3 regions of the Klebsiella variicola genome follow, and region 3 is predicted to be linked to each of the others. Evidence: predicted binding sites of a transcription regulator. Region 3 holds the regulator's gene; each other region holds the start of a gene.

Region 1 (5,306 bases), 450 kb from region 3:
CCAGCCCGGCAGCCAGCGCATGCGCTATCACGCCGGCAACCCGCTGCATCTGGACGTGCTGGTGGTGGATGAAGCCTCGATGATTGACCTGCCGATGATGTCGCGGCTTATCGACGCGCTGCCGGCCCACGGGCGGGTGATTTTCCTCGGCGATCGCGACCAGCTGGCCTCCGTGGAAGCGGGGGCGGTGCTGGGGGATATCTGCGCCTGGGCGAGCTCGGGTTACACTGCCGCGCGGGCGCAGGAGCTGACCCGGCTGACCGGTTCGCCGGTGCCGGCGGGCGAGGGGACTATCGCTGGCGCGCTGAGAGACAGTTTGTGCCTGCTGCAAAAGAGCTATCGCTTCGGCAGTCACTCTGGTATCGGGAGCCTGGCGCGGGCGGTGAATGCTGGCGCGCGCGCGGAGGTGAAGGCCACGCTGCGCCAGCCGTTTGACGATATCGCGCTTCATCCCCTCAGCACGACTGAAGAGTACGAGGCCATGCTCGGCGCGGCCCAGCAGGGCTATGAACGCTACCTGCAACTGCGCCGCGAGCGGGCCGAACCGCAGGCCATGCTGGCCGCTTTCAGCGAATTCCAGCTGCTGTGCGCGCTGCGTGAAGGGCCGTACGGCGTGAGCGGCGTCAATGAGAGGCTGGAGCAGCGGCTCAACCGCCAGCGGGCGATCGCCCTGCCGCGCCACTCCCGCTGGTATGACGGCCGACCGATCATGATATCGCGCAACGACAGCGCGCTGGGGCTGTTTAACGGCGATATCGGCATAGCGCTGGAGCGCAACGGCGAGCTGCGGGTGTGGTTCCTGATGCCCGACGGCACCATCAAGTCGGTGCAACCGAGTCGCCTGCCGGAGCATGATACCGCCTGGGCGATGACCGTGCATAAATCGCAGGGCTCCGAGTTCGAACATGCGGCGCTGATCCTGCCGGCGCGCAGCGTCCCGCTGGTGACCCGCGAACTGGTCTACACGGCGATCACCCGCGCGAAAAAGCGATTGTCGCTCTATGCCGACGAGCAGGTGCTCTCCCAGGCCATTGTGACGCGCACCGAGCGGCGCAGCGGCCTGGCGGAGATTTTCGCCGGGCGCGAAGCCCCCTGAGAGGCCGCATCCGGGCGATGGAAAATGCTGCAGCCCGTTGCCCGGACTGGCAGAAAAATCAGTAGCTGAAGACCAGGGGGATGAGCCAGAGCACCGATATCGAGTTCATGGCGCAAAAGCGGACTGCCGCGCCGCTGGCCAGCGGTGGGGTGGAACAGCGGGCAACAAAAATCACCAGCGAGGAGATGAGAACATTCATGCCGGACGTCAGGGCCAGCAGGAATAATATCGCGATGGCGGCGCCGAGCGCGGCATAACCATGCTGATGATGGCGCTGGTTATCCCAGAGCAGCAATATCATCAGCAACCACGGATAGAGGGCGACCGCGGCGGTAATGAGGTTGATATGTCTGACCAGCCAGTTCGGTTTGGTTTCCATTATTTCAGCGATCCTTGCAGGGCGGGTGGCGGCCGTGGCGCCAGTCGACGTCCTGTCGACAGCCAATAGCATATCGGTGAGCCAGCGAGAAAGAAATGGCCTGTGCGGAAACCAGGAATTTCGCCCGCGTACCGCAGACGAGCGCTGGCGCGAAGAGTGGCGGGAGACCGGCCCAGGATAAAGCGATAAGCGTCGCGCTATCCCGGGCCGTTAGAAAGGGTGAAGAAGGGCCTAAGCGAGGTCGGCCATCAGCACCTTCGACCGGCGCTGATAGTTATACATCTGCTTTTTACTCTCCGGCAGCAGGTCGATATCCACCGGCGTGAAGCCGCGCTCCTGGAACCAGTGGATGCTGCGGGTGGTTAGCACGAACAGCTTGCTCAGTCCCATCTGTCTGGCCTGAGCGGCAATACGCTCCAGAAGCACCTCTCCCCGCGACGAGCTCCGGTAATCCGGATGCACCGCCACGCAGGCCATTTCGCCGATCTTCTCTTCCGGGAAAGGATAGAGGGCAGCGCAGGCGATAGTGGTGTTATCGCGCTGAATAATGGTGAATTTGTCGATCTCCATCTCCAGCTGCTCGCGGGAGCGGCGCACCAGGATGCCCTGCTGCTCAAGCGGGCTTATCAGCTCAAGAATACCGCCGATATCGTTGATGGTCGCCCGGCGGATCTGCTCCGCGCTCTCCATGACGATCTGGGTGCCGATGCCGTCGCGTGAGAACAGCTCCTGCAGCAGCGCGCCATTTTCCTGATAGCTGATCAGGTGGCAGCGCCGCACGCCGCTGCGGCAGGCCTTCACGGCCCCGCGCAGGAAGCGCACGGTGCCGGAGTTATAATCTTCGTCCGCTTCCAGCTCTTCGACGCGGGCCTGCGCTTCATTAGGGAACAGTTCGGAGACGATTTCTCCGGCCTGGTTGTAAACCCCTTGCGACGAACAGAAGCCGATCATTTTCTCCGCCTTCAGCTTGATGGCCAGCTGGGTGGCGATCTCTTCCGAAGTCAGGTTAAAGCTCTCGCCGGTGACCGACACCGCGACCGGCCCCATCAGGACAATGGCGCCGCTGTCGAGCTGACGATGAATCGCCTCTTCGTCAATGCGGCGAATGCGTCCGCTGTGGCAATAATCGACGCCGTCATCGACGCCCAGCGGCTGGGCGATGATAAAGTTGCCGCTGACGACGTTGATATGGGCCCCCTGCAGCGGGGTGTTGTTGAGGCTCATCGACAGGCGGGCGGTGATCTCCAGCTGCAGCATCCCCGCCGCCTGCTTAACCAGCTCAAGCGTTTTAGCGTCAGTCACTCGCGTCTGCTTGTGATAGACCGGCTCGTGGTGGTGCTCGGCGAGGTTAGCGTCAATCTGCGGGCGGGCGCCATAGACCACGACCAGGCGAATGCCCAGGCTATGCAATAATCCTATGTCATTGACAATATTTGAGAAATTTTCATGCTCAATGGCTTCGCCGCCCAGCATGATGACAAACGTTTTTCCCCGATGGGCATTAATATAGGGAACAGAATGGCGGAATCCTTCTACCAGTTCAGTGCGACGTTCCTTCACCATGACAAACCCTCAATGCATGATTATTCGTAATTATTGTATTTTTATTCTGTTTTGCTGTTAAACGCAAGTGCCAATTTTAGGCTAAGCCACGAAAAACATGTGACCCGGCGCAGGGTGTCAATGAATGTTTACCCTTTTATAGATGACAGGTTATATGCCTTTCGTTAAAGTTTCTGGTCAATCTGTTTGTTTTGGGTACAAATGCGTTTTTATTGCTTGGGAGTGGCATGTCGGGAAACAACTCTGGATTAAGCCGTCGCCGTCTGCTGCAGGGCGCGGGCGCCATGTGGTTAATGAGCGTGAGCCCTGTGGGGCTGGCTGCCGATGCGCGGGTGGTCGCTGTTCGCGTCTGGCCAGCATCGACCTACACGCGCGTCACGGTAGAATCGAATCATGTGCTGAAATACCGGCAGTTTGCCCTCAGTAACCCGGAGCGGGTGGTGGTGGATCTGGAAGGGGTTAACCTTAACTCTGTGCTGAAGGGCATGGGGGGGCAGATCCGCGATGACGACCCCTTTATTCAGTCCGCCCGCGTGGGCCAGTTTGATCCGCAAACCGTGCGCATGGTTTTTGAGCTCAAGCAGAACGTCAAGCCGCAGCTGTTTGCCCTCGCGCCGGTGGCCGGCTTTAAAGAGCGTCTGGTGATGGACCTCTACCCCGCCAACGCCACCGATGTTCAGGATCCGCTGCTGGCGCTGCTCGAGGATTACAACAAAGGCGATCTGGAGCGTCAGGTGCCGCCGGCGCAAAGCGGACCGCAGCCGGGCAAAGCCGGGCGTGACCGGCCGATTGTCATTATGCTCGATCCCGGACACGGCGGCGAAGACTCCGGCGCCGTGGGGAAGTATCGCACCCGCGAGAAAGATGTGGTGCTGCAGATTGCCCGCCGCCTCCGGGCGCTGATCGACAAAGAAGGCAATATGAAGGCCTATATGACCCGCAACGAAGACGTGTTTATCCCGTTGAAGGTGCGTGTCGCCAAGGCGCAGAAGCAGCGCGCCGACCTGTTCGTATCGATTCACGCCGACGCCTTTACCAGCCGCCAGCCCAGCGGCTCCTCAGTGTTTGCCCTCTCCACCAGGGGGGCCACCAGTACCGCGGCAAAATATCTCGCCCAGACGCAGAATGCCTCGGATCTGATCGGTGGGGTCAGCAAGAGCGGCGACCGCTATGTCGACCACACCATGTTCGATATGGTGCAGTCCCTGACCATCGCCGACAGCCTCAAATTTGGCAAGGCGGTGCTGGAGAAAATGGGCAATATCAATAACCTGCACAAGAATCGGGTAGAGCAGGCGGGCTTTGCGGTGCTGAAGGCGCCGGATATCCCCTCCATTCTGGTGGAGACGGCGTTTATCAGCAACGTGGAAGAAGAGCGGAAGCTGAAAACGGCCAAATTCCAGCAGGAGGTAGCCGAGTCGATCCTCGCCGGGATTAAAGCCTACTTCGCCGACGGCGCGACGCTGGCCCGTCGCGGATAACCACACAGGAAAGGGATATGGCCTTACTGAAAAGCGCCCATGGCGGTAACATCCGCGAGGCCGCCGCCCTGCTGGGTATTGCGCCCGGCGAGCTGCTGGATTTTAGCGCCAACATCAATCCGCTGGGGATGCCAGCTTCGCTCAGGCAGGCGATCGTCGACAACCCAGGCTGCGCCGAGCGCTACCCTGACGTTGAATATCAACAGCTGCATCAGGCGCTGGCTGCCCACCATCAGCTGCCGGCGGCGCATATCCTTGCCGGCAACGGCGAAACTGAATCGATCTTCACCCTCGTCCACGGCCTTAAGCCGCGGCGGGCGATGATCGTCATTCCTGGTTTCGCGGAGTACCGGCGGGCGCTGCAGACGGTGGACTGCGAGTTGGTGGAGTATGCCCTCCGGGAGTGCGATGGCTGGCAGCTGACTGACGCCATCCTCGATGCCCTGACTCCGGCGCTGGACTGCCTGTTTCTTTGCACCCCGAACAACCCCACCGGCCTGCTGCCGGAGCGGGGCCTGCTGGAAGCCATTGCGCAGCGCTGTCGGGCGCTGAACATCAGCCTGATCCTCGATGAGGCCTTCCTCGACTTTATCCCCGACCAGCCGGGATTTATTCCCCTGCTGGCGCAGCACCCGCACGTCTGGGTTCTGCGCTCGCTCACCAAATTTTATGCTATTCCGGGGCTGCGTCTCGGCTACCTGCTCAACGCTGACGCCCAGGCAGTGGCCCGGCTGCGCGAGCGACAAATGCCGTGGTCCATCAATGCCTATGCCGCCCTGGCCGGAGA
Region 2 (5,306 bases), 640 kb from region 3:
CGTGCAGGTACATTTCCAGTTTCGGAAAAGTTTGGTGCAGCATCGGAATGATTTGCGGCAGCAGGTACGGGCCAATTGTCGGGATCAAGCCGATATGCAACGGCCCGGACATGGTTTCCCCTTGTTGGCTTGCCATCTCCTTGAGCACTTTTACTTCGCGTAACACGGTACGCGCCTGATCCACCAGCAACAGCCCCGCCTGGGTAAACAGAACCTTACGGCTGGTGCGCTCCAGCAGCATGACGCCAAGTTCATCCTCGAGCTTGCGGATCTGTCCGCTGAGCGTCGGTTGGCTCACGTGGCATGAGTCAGCCGCCCGCCGGAAGTGGCGGTGTTCGGCGAGCGCTACCAGGTATTCAAGATCGCGAATATTCATTATTCATCCTCCATCGCCACGATAGTCCATGGCGATAGATAGCATAGCAACGAACGATTATCCCTATCAAGCTTTCTGTTCAATAATACGCCCATAGAGACGGTATACCTGTGAAAATCATTGGCCCGTCACACTGTTTCTCTACCCGAACAACTAAAGCCAACGTGAACTTTTGCGGACCTTGTGTCCGCTTTTTTTTTGCATAAAAAACCCGGCGTCATCAGGCTCGGCCGGGTTCAGAGAGGCGGATGCCAGAGAATTAGCTCAGGCGCGCTTTTGCGTCGCTGATAGCCTGCGCCACCTGCTGCGGCGAAACGCCGCCTTTCGCTGCGCGTTTATCGAGGCAGGACTGCAGAGACAGAATCGGATAAACATCGTCTGCGATGACCGGACTGAATTTCTGCAGATCGGCCAGGGGCAGCGCTTCCAGCGGTTTCCCTTGCGCAATGGCTTCCACTACCGCCTCACCAACAATATGGTGCGCTTCACGGAACGGAACGCCTTTCGCCACCAGATAATCTGCCAGTTCTGTGGCGTTGGCATAGCCCTGCTGCGCCGCTTCCGCACAGCGCGGGCGTTTCACCTGGATGCCATCCAGCACCAGGGTCGCCATATGCAGACAGTCGAGCCAGGTATCCAGGGCGTCGAAAAGCCCCTCTTTATCTTCCTGCATGTCTTTGTTGTAGGCCAGCGGCAGGCCTTTCAGCGTCATCATCATGCCGGTCAACGCGCCCTGCACGCGGCCGCATTTACCACGAATTAATTCCAGCGCGTCCGGGTTTTTCTTCTGCGGCATCAGCGAGGAGCCGGAGGTCACGCGATCAGAAAGCTCGACGAAGTTCGCCTCGCCGGAGTTAAAGAAAATCAGATCTTCAGCAAAGCGCGACAGATGCACCATGCCAATAGACGCATCGGAAAGCAGCTCCAGAACATGGTCGCGATCGGAAACGCTGTCGAGGCTGTTGCGGGTGGCAGAGGCAAAGCCCAGCCAGCCGGCCAGCTGCTCGCGGTCGATTTCATACGCCGTCCCCGCCAGCGCGCCGCAGCCCAGTGGACTGACGTCAAGGCGCTTCAGCGCGTCCTGCAGGCGGCTTTCGTCACGCGCCAGCATTTCAACGTAGGCCAGACACCAGTGTGCGAACGTCACTGGCTGCGCGCGCTGCAGGTGAGTGTACCCCGGCATCACCGCGTCCTGGTTATGCTGGGCGGTCTCCACCAGCGCGCTCTGCAGCTGGCGGTTCGCCGACAGCAGTTCGACAACGGTATCTTTGCACCACAGTTTAAGATCGGTGGCGACCTGGTCGTTACGGCTGCGCCCGGTGTGCAGTTTCTTGCCCAGCTGGCCCACTTTATCGATCAGCTTGCCTTCCACCCAGCTGTGAATATCTTCGGCATCGCTGGCGAGGATTTGCTGCGGATTGGCGCGCACCTCTTCCAGCAGCACGTTCAGCGCTTCTTCCAGCTGCTGCTGTTCAGCGGCACTCAGAACGCCGACCGTTACCAGCGCTTTCGACCAGGCGACAGAGCCAACGATATCCTGCTCCGCCAGACGATAGTCGAAGCGCAACGAGTCGTTGAACTGTTTGAACCGTTGATCTGCTGCCTGTGTAAAACGCCCGCCCCAAAGTGCCATAACATGCTTCCTTTATTCGTTAGTTCTGCCGGCGGCATTGTGCCGCCCGGCCTACAGTCTGTAAGCCCGGCAGACGACGCGCCGCCGGGCATGAAATCTTAAGCCAGAATACGTGTGCCGATCGGCGTGCCGTTAAATAACGCTGGCAGCTGCTCGGCGTGACGCCAGGAGGCGATATCCACCGGACGGCCCAGGGCACGTGCGGCGTCAAGGGCCGCATTCACTTTAACAATCATGCCGTCAGTGATAATGCCCTGCTCGATCAGCTGCTCCGCTTTCTCGGCGGTCATCTCGGCAATGCGCTGTCCTTTACCGTCGAGGATACCGCTGACATCAGACAGCAGGATCAGATCCGCCCCCAGGGTGGCCGCCAGCGCTGTCGCCGCCTGGTCAGCATTGACGTTCATCAGCTGGCCTTCATCGGTCACCCCGATAGAGCTCACCACCGGCAGGTAACCGCCCGCCAGCAGGGTGTTGATCAGCGCCGGGGAGCCCGGCTGCGCCAGCCCGACATGGCCCAGCTCGGCATCCAGCTGCGTGACCTTCACGCTATCGCCATCGCCGAGGAACAGGCCTACCGAGGAAATACCATGTTTTTTCGCCCATGCCAGCAGCGTTTTGTTGGCGGTTCCCGCCAGCGCGCCGGTAATGATGTCAATCTGATCGGCAGGCGTAACCCGCAGGCCATTTTTCTTTTTCACCGGCAGATTAAGCTGCTTCATCAGCTCATCCACCACGCAGCCGCCGCCATGGACGATAATCAGCGGGCGCTGGTGCGCTTCACGGTAGTTAACCAGCGCGGTAAACAGGCGCTCCAGCGCCTCTTCGCTATCGAGTAATACGCCGCCGAGTTTGATAATTAATGGGTTCATCATCACACCTTAAATAAGAGACTGCGTCTCAGCGAAGCCGAAACGAATATTCGCGCACTGCACTGCCTGCGCTGCGGCGCCTTTCAGCAGGTTATCTTCAGCCGCGACGACGATGAGATGGTCGTCCTGCACGGCAAAACCGATATCACAGAATGGCAGACCCTCGACGCTTTTCAATGCGGGTACGCCTTTATCATATAAACGTACCAGCGGTTTATCGGCGTAAGCCTGCTGGTAAACCGCTGCGATCTGCGCGTGGCCGACGCCCGGCTTCAGGCGGCAGGTAATGGTTTCAAGGATGCCGCGCTTAAAATTACCCAGGTGCGGGGTAAAAATCACCTTTGCCCCGAGGTGGCTGGCAATCTCCGGCTGATGGCGATGGTTAAATATGCCGTATGGCTGCAGGCTCACTTCACAGAAGCTATTGCCGATCGCGGCTTTACGACCCGCGCCGCTCACCCCGCTGGTGGCGTTGATCACCGGCCACTGGTTCAGATCCAGCAGATTGGCCTCAATCAGCGGCTTCAGCGACAGCTGCGCCGCCGTCGGATAGCAGCCAGGCACCGCGATTAACTGCGCTTCTTTAAGCGCATCCGCGCTCCACTCCGCCAGACCATACACCGCCTGTTTGAGCAGGTCGGGATGTTGATGAGTGAAACCGTAATATTTTTCGTAGAACGCCCCATCGTTAACGCGGAAGGCACCGGAAAGATCGAACACCACGCAGCCGGCGGCAAGGAACTGCGGCGCCAGGTCGTGACTCACTTCGTGCGCGGTGGCGAGAAACACCACGTCCACGCCAGCGCTGAATTCGCTGATATCGGACATCGGCTGCAGCGGCATATCGACAATGCCTTTGAGCTGCGGATGCAGGTCGGAAATTAATTTTCCCGCATCATTGCTTTGCGCGGAGACCGTCAAAGCGGTTATGTTCATATGCGGATGACGATTGATATAGGTCACCAGCTCTGCGCCGGCATAACCACTGGCACCCACAATCAGCGTATTTAACATTGGAAGCGCATCTCCTTACATTCGATGGGTTTTCTTACGCTCAACGATATTGTATTTTTATTCACAATAAATGCATGAATATTGATACTATCACGACCCAAGGTGTGTCAACAATGAAAAACAATTTACCGCCCTTTATCGAGATTTACCGCGCGTTGATCGCCACACCGTCCATCAGCGCGACCGAAGAGGCTCTCGATCAAAGCAATGAGTCTTTAATCAATTTGCTGGCAGGCTGGTTCCGCGATCTCGGCTTCAATGTTGAGATACAGCCGGTGCCGGATACGCGCCATAAATTCAACCTGCTGGCCAGCACCGGACACGGCGCCGGCGGCCTGCTGCTCGCCGGGCATACCGATACCGTGCCATTCGATGATGGCCGCTGGACGCGGGATCCGTTCACCCTCACCGAACACGATAACAAGCTCTACGGCCTCGGCACGGCTGACATGAAAGGCTTCTTCGCCTTTATTCTCGACGCCCTGCGCGATGTCGACGTCACCACGCTGAAAAAACCGCTGTATATTCTGGCCACCGCCGACGAAGAGACCAGCATGGCCGGCGCGCGCTATTTTGCCGAAACCACCCAGCTGCGCCCGGACTGCGCCATCATCGGCGAGCCCACCTCCCTGCAGCCGATCCGCGCCCACAAAGGACATATGTCCAACGCGATCCGTATTCAGGGCCAGTCCGGCCACTCCAGCGATCCGGCACGCGGAGTTAACGCGATTGAGCTTATGCACGACGCCATCGGCCGCATTATGCAGCTGCGCGATCTGCTAAAAGAGCGCTACCACTTCGAGGCGTTCACGGTCCCTTACCCAACCCTCAACCTGGGCGCTATCCATGGCGGCGATGCCTCAAACCGTATCTGCGCCTGCTGCGAACTGCATATGGATATCCGCCCGCTGCCGGGGATGACCCTCAACGATCTTAATGGTCTGTTGGGCGAGGCGCTGGCGCCCGTCAGTGAGCGCTGGCCGGGCCGCCTGACGGTCTCAGAGCTGCACCCGCCGATCCCCGGCTACGAATGCCCGCCGGACCATAAGCTGGTCCAGGTGGTTGAGAAACTGCTCGGCGCGCAGACCGACGTGGTGAACTACTGCACCGAAGCGCCGTTTATCCAGACGCTGTGTCCGACGCTGGTTCTCGGCCCGGGTTCCATCAATCAGGCCCATCAGCCTGACGAGTATCTGGAGACGCGCTTTATCAAGCCGACCCGGGAGCTGATTAGCCAGGTGGTCCACCACTTCTGCTGGCACTAAAATCGCCCTCTTTTTCCGCCCCGTTCTCGCGGGGCGGAACGGTGACGATCGTCACATTTCCATAAGCGATGCTTATCCAGCGACCCCTGAATTAAATTTCGCAAATTACGGCGATTTACTCGTTTGCTGAAGCGATTTCGCAGTAA
Region 3 (5,306 bases):
CGGGCCGGCCTTTGCTGCCGGCGGCGAACCTTACTCGGGCGCAATCCGCTATCGTGGGATGTTGCGAATTGCCGGGACCTTTATTGGCTGTATTGCGGCGCTGATTATCATCATCCTGATGATCCGTGCGCCTCTGCTGATGATGCTGGTTTGCTGCCTGTGGGCCGGGTTTTGTACCTGGATTTCGTCGCTGGTTAAGGTCGAGAACTCCTATGCCTGGGGACTGGCCGGGTACACTGCGCTGATTATCATTATCACCATCCATACCAATCCGATGCTGGCGCCGCAGTTTGCTGTCGAACGCTGTAGCGAAATTGTCATCGGTATTGTCAGCGCTATCGTCGCCGACCTGCTGTTCTCTCCACGTTCGATTAAAAAAGAGATCGACCTTGAGCTGGATAACCTGCTGATTGCGCAATATAAGCTGATGCAGTTATGCGTCGCCCACGGTGAAAAAGAGGAAGTGGATCAGGCGTGGGGCGCGCTGGTGCGTCGCACCACGGCGCTGGAAGGTATGCGCAGTAATCTGATCATGGAATCCTCTCGCTGGGCGAAGGCGAATCAGCGCCTGAAGGCGATCAATACCCTTTCATTAACGCTTATCACCCAGGCTTGCGAGACCTACCTGATTCAGAACTCGCGCCCGGAAATGGTGACGGATGACTACCGTGAGCTGTTCGCCGAGCCGGTGGAGACAGTGCAGGACGTCCACCAGCAGCTGAAGCGTATGCGCCGTTTTCTGACCTGGAAAGGCGAGCATAATACGCCCGTCACCATCTACAGCTGGGTGGGTGCCGCTACGCGCTACTTATTGCTTAAGCGTGGCGTGGTGGGTAACACCAAAATCAGTCGCATTGAAGATAGTGTGCTGCGCGGCGAAGCGGTGGTCAAAGTGGAATCTGCTGAGCGCCACCATGCGATGGTGAACTTCTGGCGTACCTCCGTCTCCTGTATCCTCGGGACGCTGTTCTGGTTGTGGACAGGCTGGACCTCAGGCAGCGGCGCGATGGTGATGATTGCCGTCGTTACCGCGCTGGCGATGCGCCTGCCTAACCCCCGAATGGTGGCGATGGACTTCCTTTATGGCACCCTGGCGGCGTTACCGCTGGGTACCCTGTACTTCCTGGTGATCATGCCGGCGACGCAGCAGAGCATGCTGCTGCTTTGCATCAGCCTGGCGGCGATGGCGTTCTTTATCGGTATCGAAGTGCAGAAAAGGCGTCTCGGATCGCTGGGAGCGCTGGCGAGCACCATTAACATTCTGGTGCTGGATAACCCGATGCAGTTTCAGTTCAGTCAGTTCCTTGACAGTGCGCTGGGGCAGATCGTCGGCTGTTTCCTTGCCCTGATGGTCATTCTCATTGTCAGGGATAATTCTCGGGCCAGAACCGGTCGGGTGCTGTTGAATCAGTTTGTCTCTGCGGCGGTCTCTTCGCTGACAACGAACTCGGCGCGTCGTAAAGAGAACCATCTGCCCGCGCTCTATCAGCAGTTGTTTTTATTGCTCAATAAGTTCCCCGGCGATGTCGCCCGCTTCCGTCTGGCATTGACGTTGATTATTGCCCATCAGCGCCTGCGTGATGCGCCCGTGCCGGTGAACGACGATCTGTCGGCCTTCCATCGACAGCTGCGACGTACCGCAGATCATGTGATCTCCGCCGGGAGTGATGATAAGCGTCGGCGCTACTTTACCCAGCTGCTGGCTGAGCTTGATGTCTATCAGGAGAAGTTGCGGGTCTGGGAGGCTTCGCCGCAGGTGACCGAGCCCGTGCGGCGGCTGGTTGAGATGTTGCACAAGTACCAGCATGTGCTGACCAGCAGTTAACCCCTAAACCGACGCCCAGGCGTCGGTTTTTTTATCGCTATACTTAACGGCGACAGGAAGAGAAGCGGGAGGGGCTGCCATGACCACCTATACGTTTGATTTTGACGAAATCGCCGAACAACAGGATTTCTACCGGGAGTTTTCCCGAACCTTTGAGCTGGCTCAGGATAAGGTCAACAACCTGGATTCACTGTGGGACGCGGTGACTGGTGGGCTGCTGCCATTGCCGCTGGATATTGAGTTTATTCATTTAAACGACAAGCAGCGTCGGCGCTTCGGCGCGCTGATTTTATTATTTGATGAAGCAGAAGAGGAGCTGGAGGGGGAGTTGCGCTTTAACGCCCGGCATGGCTAAACGTTCATTTCTAATCTGTTGAATATTGGTGAAGGCTTCCCTCCAGAGGTTGCGCGCCTCGCCGACCGTGACGGACGTGTTTCTGAACCAGGGGAGCGCATTGAGACATCGCTGTTCCGGACGGGGCCGGCGATGAAGCAAAAAAAAGCCCCGGCAGGCGGGGGCAAGTCGTCGAAATAAGACGACGAGGGTTTATTTGTACAGCTCAGCGGTGGCGTGCCAGCTATCGCCGGTACGTGCTTCAATAATACGGTAGCTGCTGGCGCCTTCTTTCTCGGCTTTAGCGGCCAGCTCCTGACGCATGTCCATTGGCGCACTACCTACCTGGGATACGGAGATGGTGCCCATGGACTGCAGGTTTTGTGCTTGTTCAGCGTTAACTTGCTGAACGGCCGCGCTTGCGCCGAAAGAGAGAACGGAAGCCAGGCCAAGGGATGCGATGATCATTGCGCGTTTCATAATCTTTACTCCAGTCTTTGTTTTGCCGCGGCGGGGGATGTATGCGCCCAGGCCGCGGTAGAGAATCTGTGTCGGGTTAGTCGTTGACGAACTACAACTTATTTATAAAGCTCAGCGGTGGCATGCCAGTGGTCGCCAGTGCGGGCTTCGATAATGCGATAAGAAGAAGCCCCTTCTTCCTGCGCTTTCTTGTTCAGCATTTCATGCATATCCATCGGGGAAGAGGCTACCGCGCCGACGGAAACTGTGCCAATGGCCTCGCGGCCCTGGGCTTGCTCGCTGTTGATAACGTCAGCGGCAAAAGCGCCAAACGACACGACGGACAGGATGCTGAGTGCTGCTACAGTGGTTTTGATTTTCATGATGTTCACCTCGTCGAATCTTTTTGTTGAGGTCTTTGTTTCGTGACCCTCATCACAAAACCAAGTATACACTAATCACAAAAAATATTAATACCATGCTAATTGTTTTGCGCGTTAATAGTTACAATGAATTGCGCTTTTTATAACCTATAAGAATTAAAAATGACAACTTATCCGCAGTGATAAGATTTATTTCTAATAAAATCATAAAGGTATGCGAATTTGATCTTTTGTGCGTTTTAGGCGTTTCCCTTAAGTAAAAGAACGTATAGACGCGTTAAATCACACAAAATGTTAAATAATTGTTGGATTGAGGGGCGTGAGAGAGAAAGAAAGGGGAGTCGCCCTCTGACGATTGCCAGAGGGGAATACTCAGAGTTCCTGTTCGAACAGGACCAGGATGGCGTCGTGCAGATCTTTCACCGTAAAGCCGCGCGCAGGGGTGGTGAAGATGGTGTCATCCCCGGCGATGCTGCCGAGAATACCTTCCGCCTTGCCCAGCGAGTCGAGAAGACGGGCAATCAGCTGCGCCGCGCCGGGGCTGGTGTGAATCACCACGACGGCATCGTTATAGTCGATATCCAGCACCAGATTTTTCAGCGGGCTGGAGGTGGTCGGCACGCCAAGCTCAGCAGGCAGGCAATAGACCATTTCCATTTTGGCGTTACGGGTACGAACCGCGCCAAATTTGGTGAGCATGCGGGAGACCTTCGATTGGTTGATATTCTCGAAGCCTTCTTCCTGCAGCGCCTGGACGATCTCTCCCTGCGAGCTGAATTTCTCTTCTTTAAGCAGCGCTTTAAACGCTTTAACCAGTTCTTCTTGTTTTGCCGAACTTCGCATAAGTCACCCAGATTATGGTGGTAAAAACAACATCATTATGCATAACCGTGAATTTTTATGCAAATAATCCGCAACGGGATAGGTCAATAATGTTATGAAGGGGGCATATTTTAGCAAAAAAACCATATAAGGAACATGTTCACATCACAACGCTTAAAGCCATGTAAAAGTAAATGAAATGTTATTGAGTTGGTGTTGTTTTGCGCAACTGGCTGGGTGTATTGTAACCAACAGTCGATCCGGTACTTCGCTTTGCTGGATGGTCAGTCAGGAAGCATAAAGTGCGCCGCTGTTCTATTGCTACGCACAATAATGCATTCTTCAGCCATAATCATTGTAATTGTTCATCTTGTGAATTAAGGTCCAGGCGACGGAATAACGAAAGACTAAATTAACCATAATAAGGAGTTTAGGATGAAAGTTGCAGTCCTTGGCGCCGCCGGTGGTATCGGCCAGGCGCTTGCCCTACTACTTAAGACCCAACTGCCTTCAGGTTCAGAGCTCTCGTTGTACGACATCGCTCCGGTTACGCCGGGCGTGGCGGTAGATCTAAGTCATATCCCCACAGATGTAAAAATTAAAGGATTTTCCGGTGAAGATGCTACCCCGGCGCTGGAAGGCGCTGATGTGGTGCTGATCTCCGCGGGCGTAGCGCGTAAGCCCGGCATGGATCGTTCCGACCTGTTTAATGTGAATGCCGGCATCGTTAAGAACCTGGTGCAGCAGATTGCCAAAACCTGCCCACAGGCCTGCATCGGTGTTATCACCAACCCGGTGAATACCACCGTGGCTATCGCCGCCGAAGTGCTGAAAAAAGCCGGCGTGTACGATAAAAACAAGCTGTTCGGCGTCACCACGCTGGACATTATCCGCTCCAATACCTTTGTCGCTGAGCTGAAAGGTAAATCGGCAACCGAGGTGGAAGTCCCGGTCATTGGTGGTCACTCCGGCGTCACCATTCTGCCATTATTGTCGCAGATCCCGGGCGTCAGCTTCAGCGATCAGGAAGTGGCCGATCTGACTAAACGCATTCAAAATGCCGGTACCGAAGTCGTGGAAGCGAAAGCGGGCGGTGGGTCGGCGACGTTGTCGATGGGTCAGGCGGCTGCGCGCTTTGGTCTCTCTCTGGTTCGCGCGATGCAGGGAGAGAAAGGTGTGGTGGAGTGCGCCTACGTGGAAGGCGACGGCCACTATGCGCGTTTCTTCTCCCAGCCGCTGCTGCTGGGAAAAAACGGCGTGGAAGAGCGACAGTCTATCGGCAAACTCAGCGCCTTTGAGCAGCAGGCGCTGGAAGGCATGCTGGACACCCTGAAGAAAGATATCGCGCTCGGCGAAGACTTCGTCAACAAGTAACCTCGCACGTGCAAAAAAGCCGGAACCGTTGTTCCGGCTTTTTATTGCCTCACTTTTCGCCTCCATGCGCCAGCGGTCGGGCAAATCTGCTAAAATCCCCCGCGTTTTA

What was found. Region 3 encodes ArgR, which controls arginine synthesis, uptake and breakdown. Its sites were predicted from a motif close to ANTGAATAAAAATACANT; they were not measured.
Region 1: a site for ArgR is predicted at 3,071-3,088, ahead of argA (amino-acid N-acetyltransferase). Genes of this name have one in related genera too.
Region 2: a site for ArgR is predicted at 3,944-3,961, ahead of argC (N-acetyl-gamma-glutamyl-phosphate reductase). Genes of this name have one in related genera too.

What each region holds. Positions count from the first base shown of each region.
Region 1 covers NZ_CP010523.2:937,255-942,560, forward strand. Annotated here, with positions in the region: gene recD (exodeoxyribonuclease V subunit alpha) at 1-1,096, shown strand, start outside; gene SP68_RS04455 (hypothetical protein) at 1,155-1,475, opposite strand; gene argA (amino-acid N-acetyltransferase) at 1,707-3,038, opposite strand; gene amiC (N-acetylmuramoyl-L-alanine amidase AmiC) at 3,266-4,519, shown strand; gene cobD (threonine-phosphate decarboxylase CobD) at 4,537-5,306, shown strand, end outside.
Region 2 covers NZ_CP010523.2:5,373,507-5,378,812, forward strand. Annotated here, with positions in the region: gene oxyR (DNA-binding transcriptional regulator OxyR) at 1-376, opposite strand, end outside; gene argH (argininosuccinate lyase) at 636-2,009, opposite strand; gene argB (acetylglutamate kinase) at 2,108-2,884, opposite strand; gene argC (N-acetyl-gamma-glutamyl-phosphate reductase) at 2,891-3,895, opposite strand; gene argE (acetylornithine deacetylase) at 4,009-5,160, shown strand.
Region 3 covers NZ_CP010523.2:491,118-496,423, forward strand. Annotated here, with positions in the region: gene aaeB (p-hydroxybenzoic acid efflux pump subunit AaeB) at 1-1,825, shown strand, start outside; gene SP68_RS02310 (barstar family protein) at 1,905-2,180, shown strand; gene yhcN-B (DUF1471 family stress response protein YhcN-B) at 2,373-2,639, opposite strand; gene yhcN (peroxide/acid stress response protein YhcN) at 2,738-3,001, opposite strand; gene argR (transcriptional regulator ArgR) at 3,374-3,844, opposite strand; gene mdh (malate dehydrogenase) at 4,259-5,197, shown strand.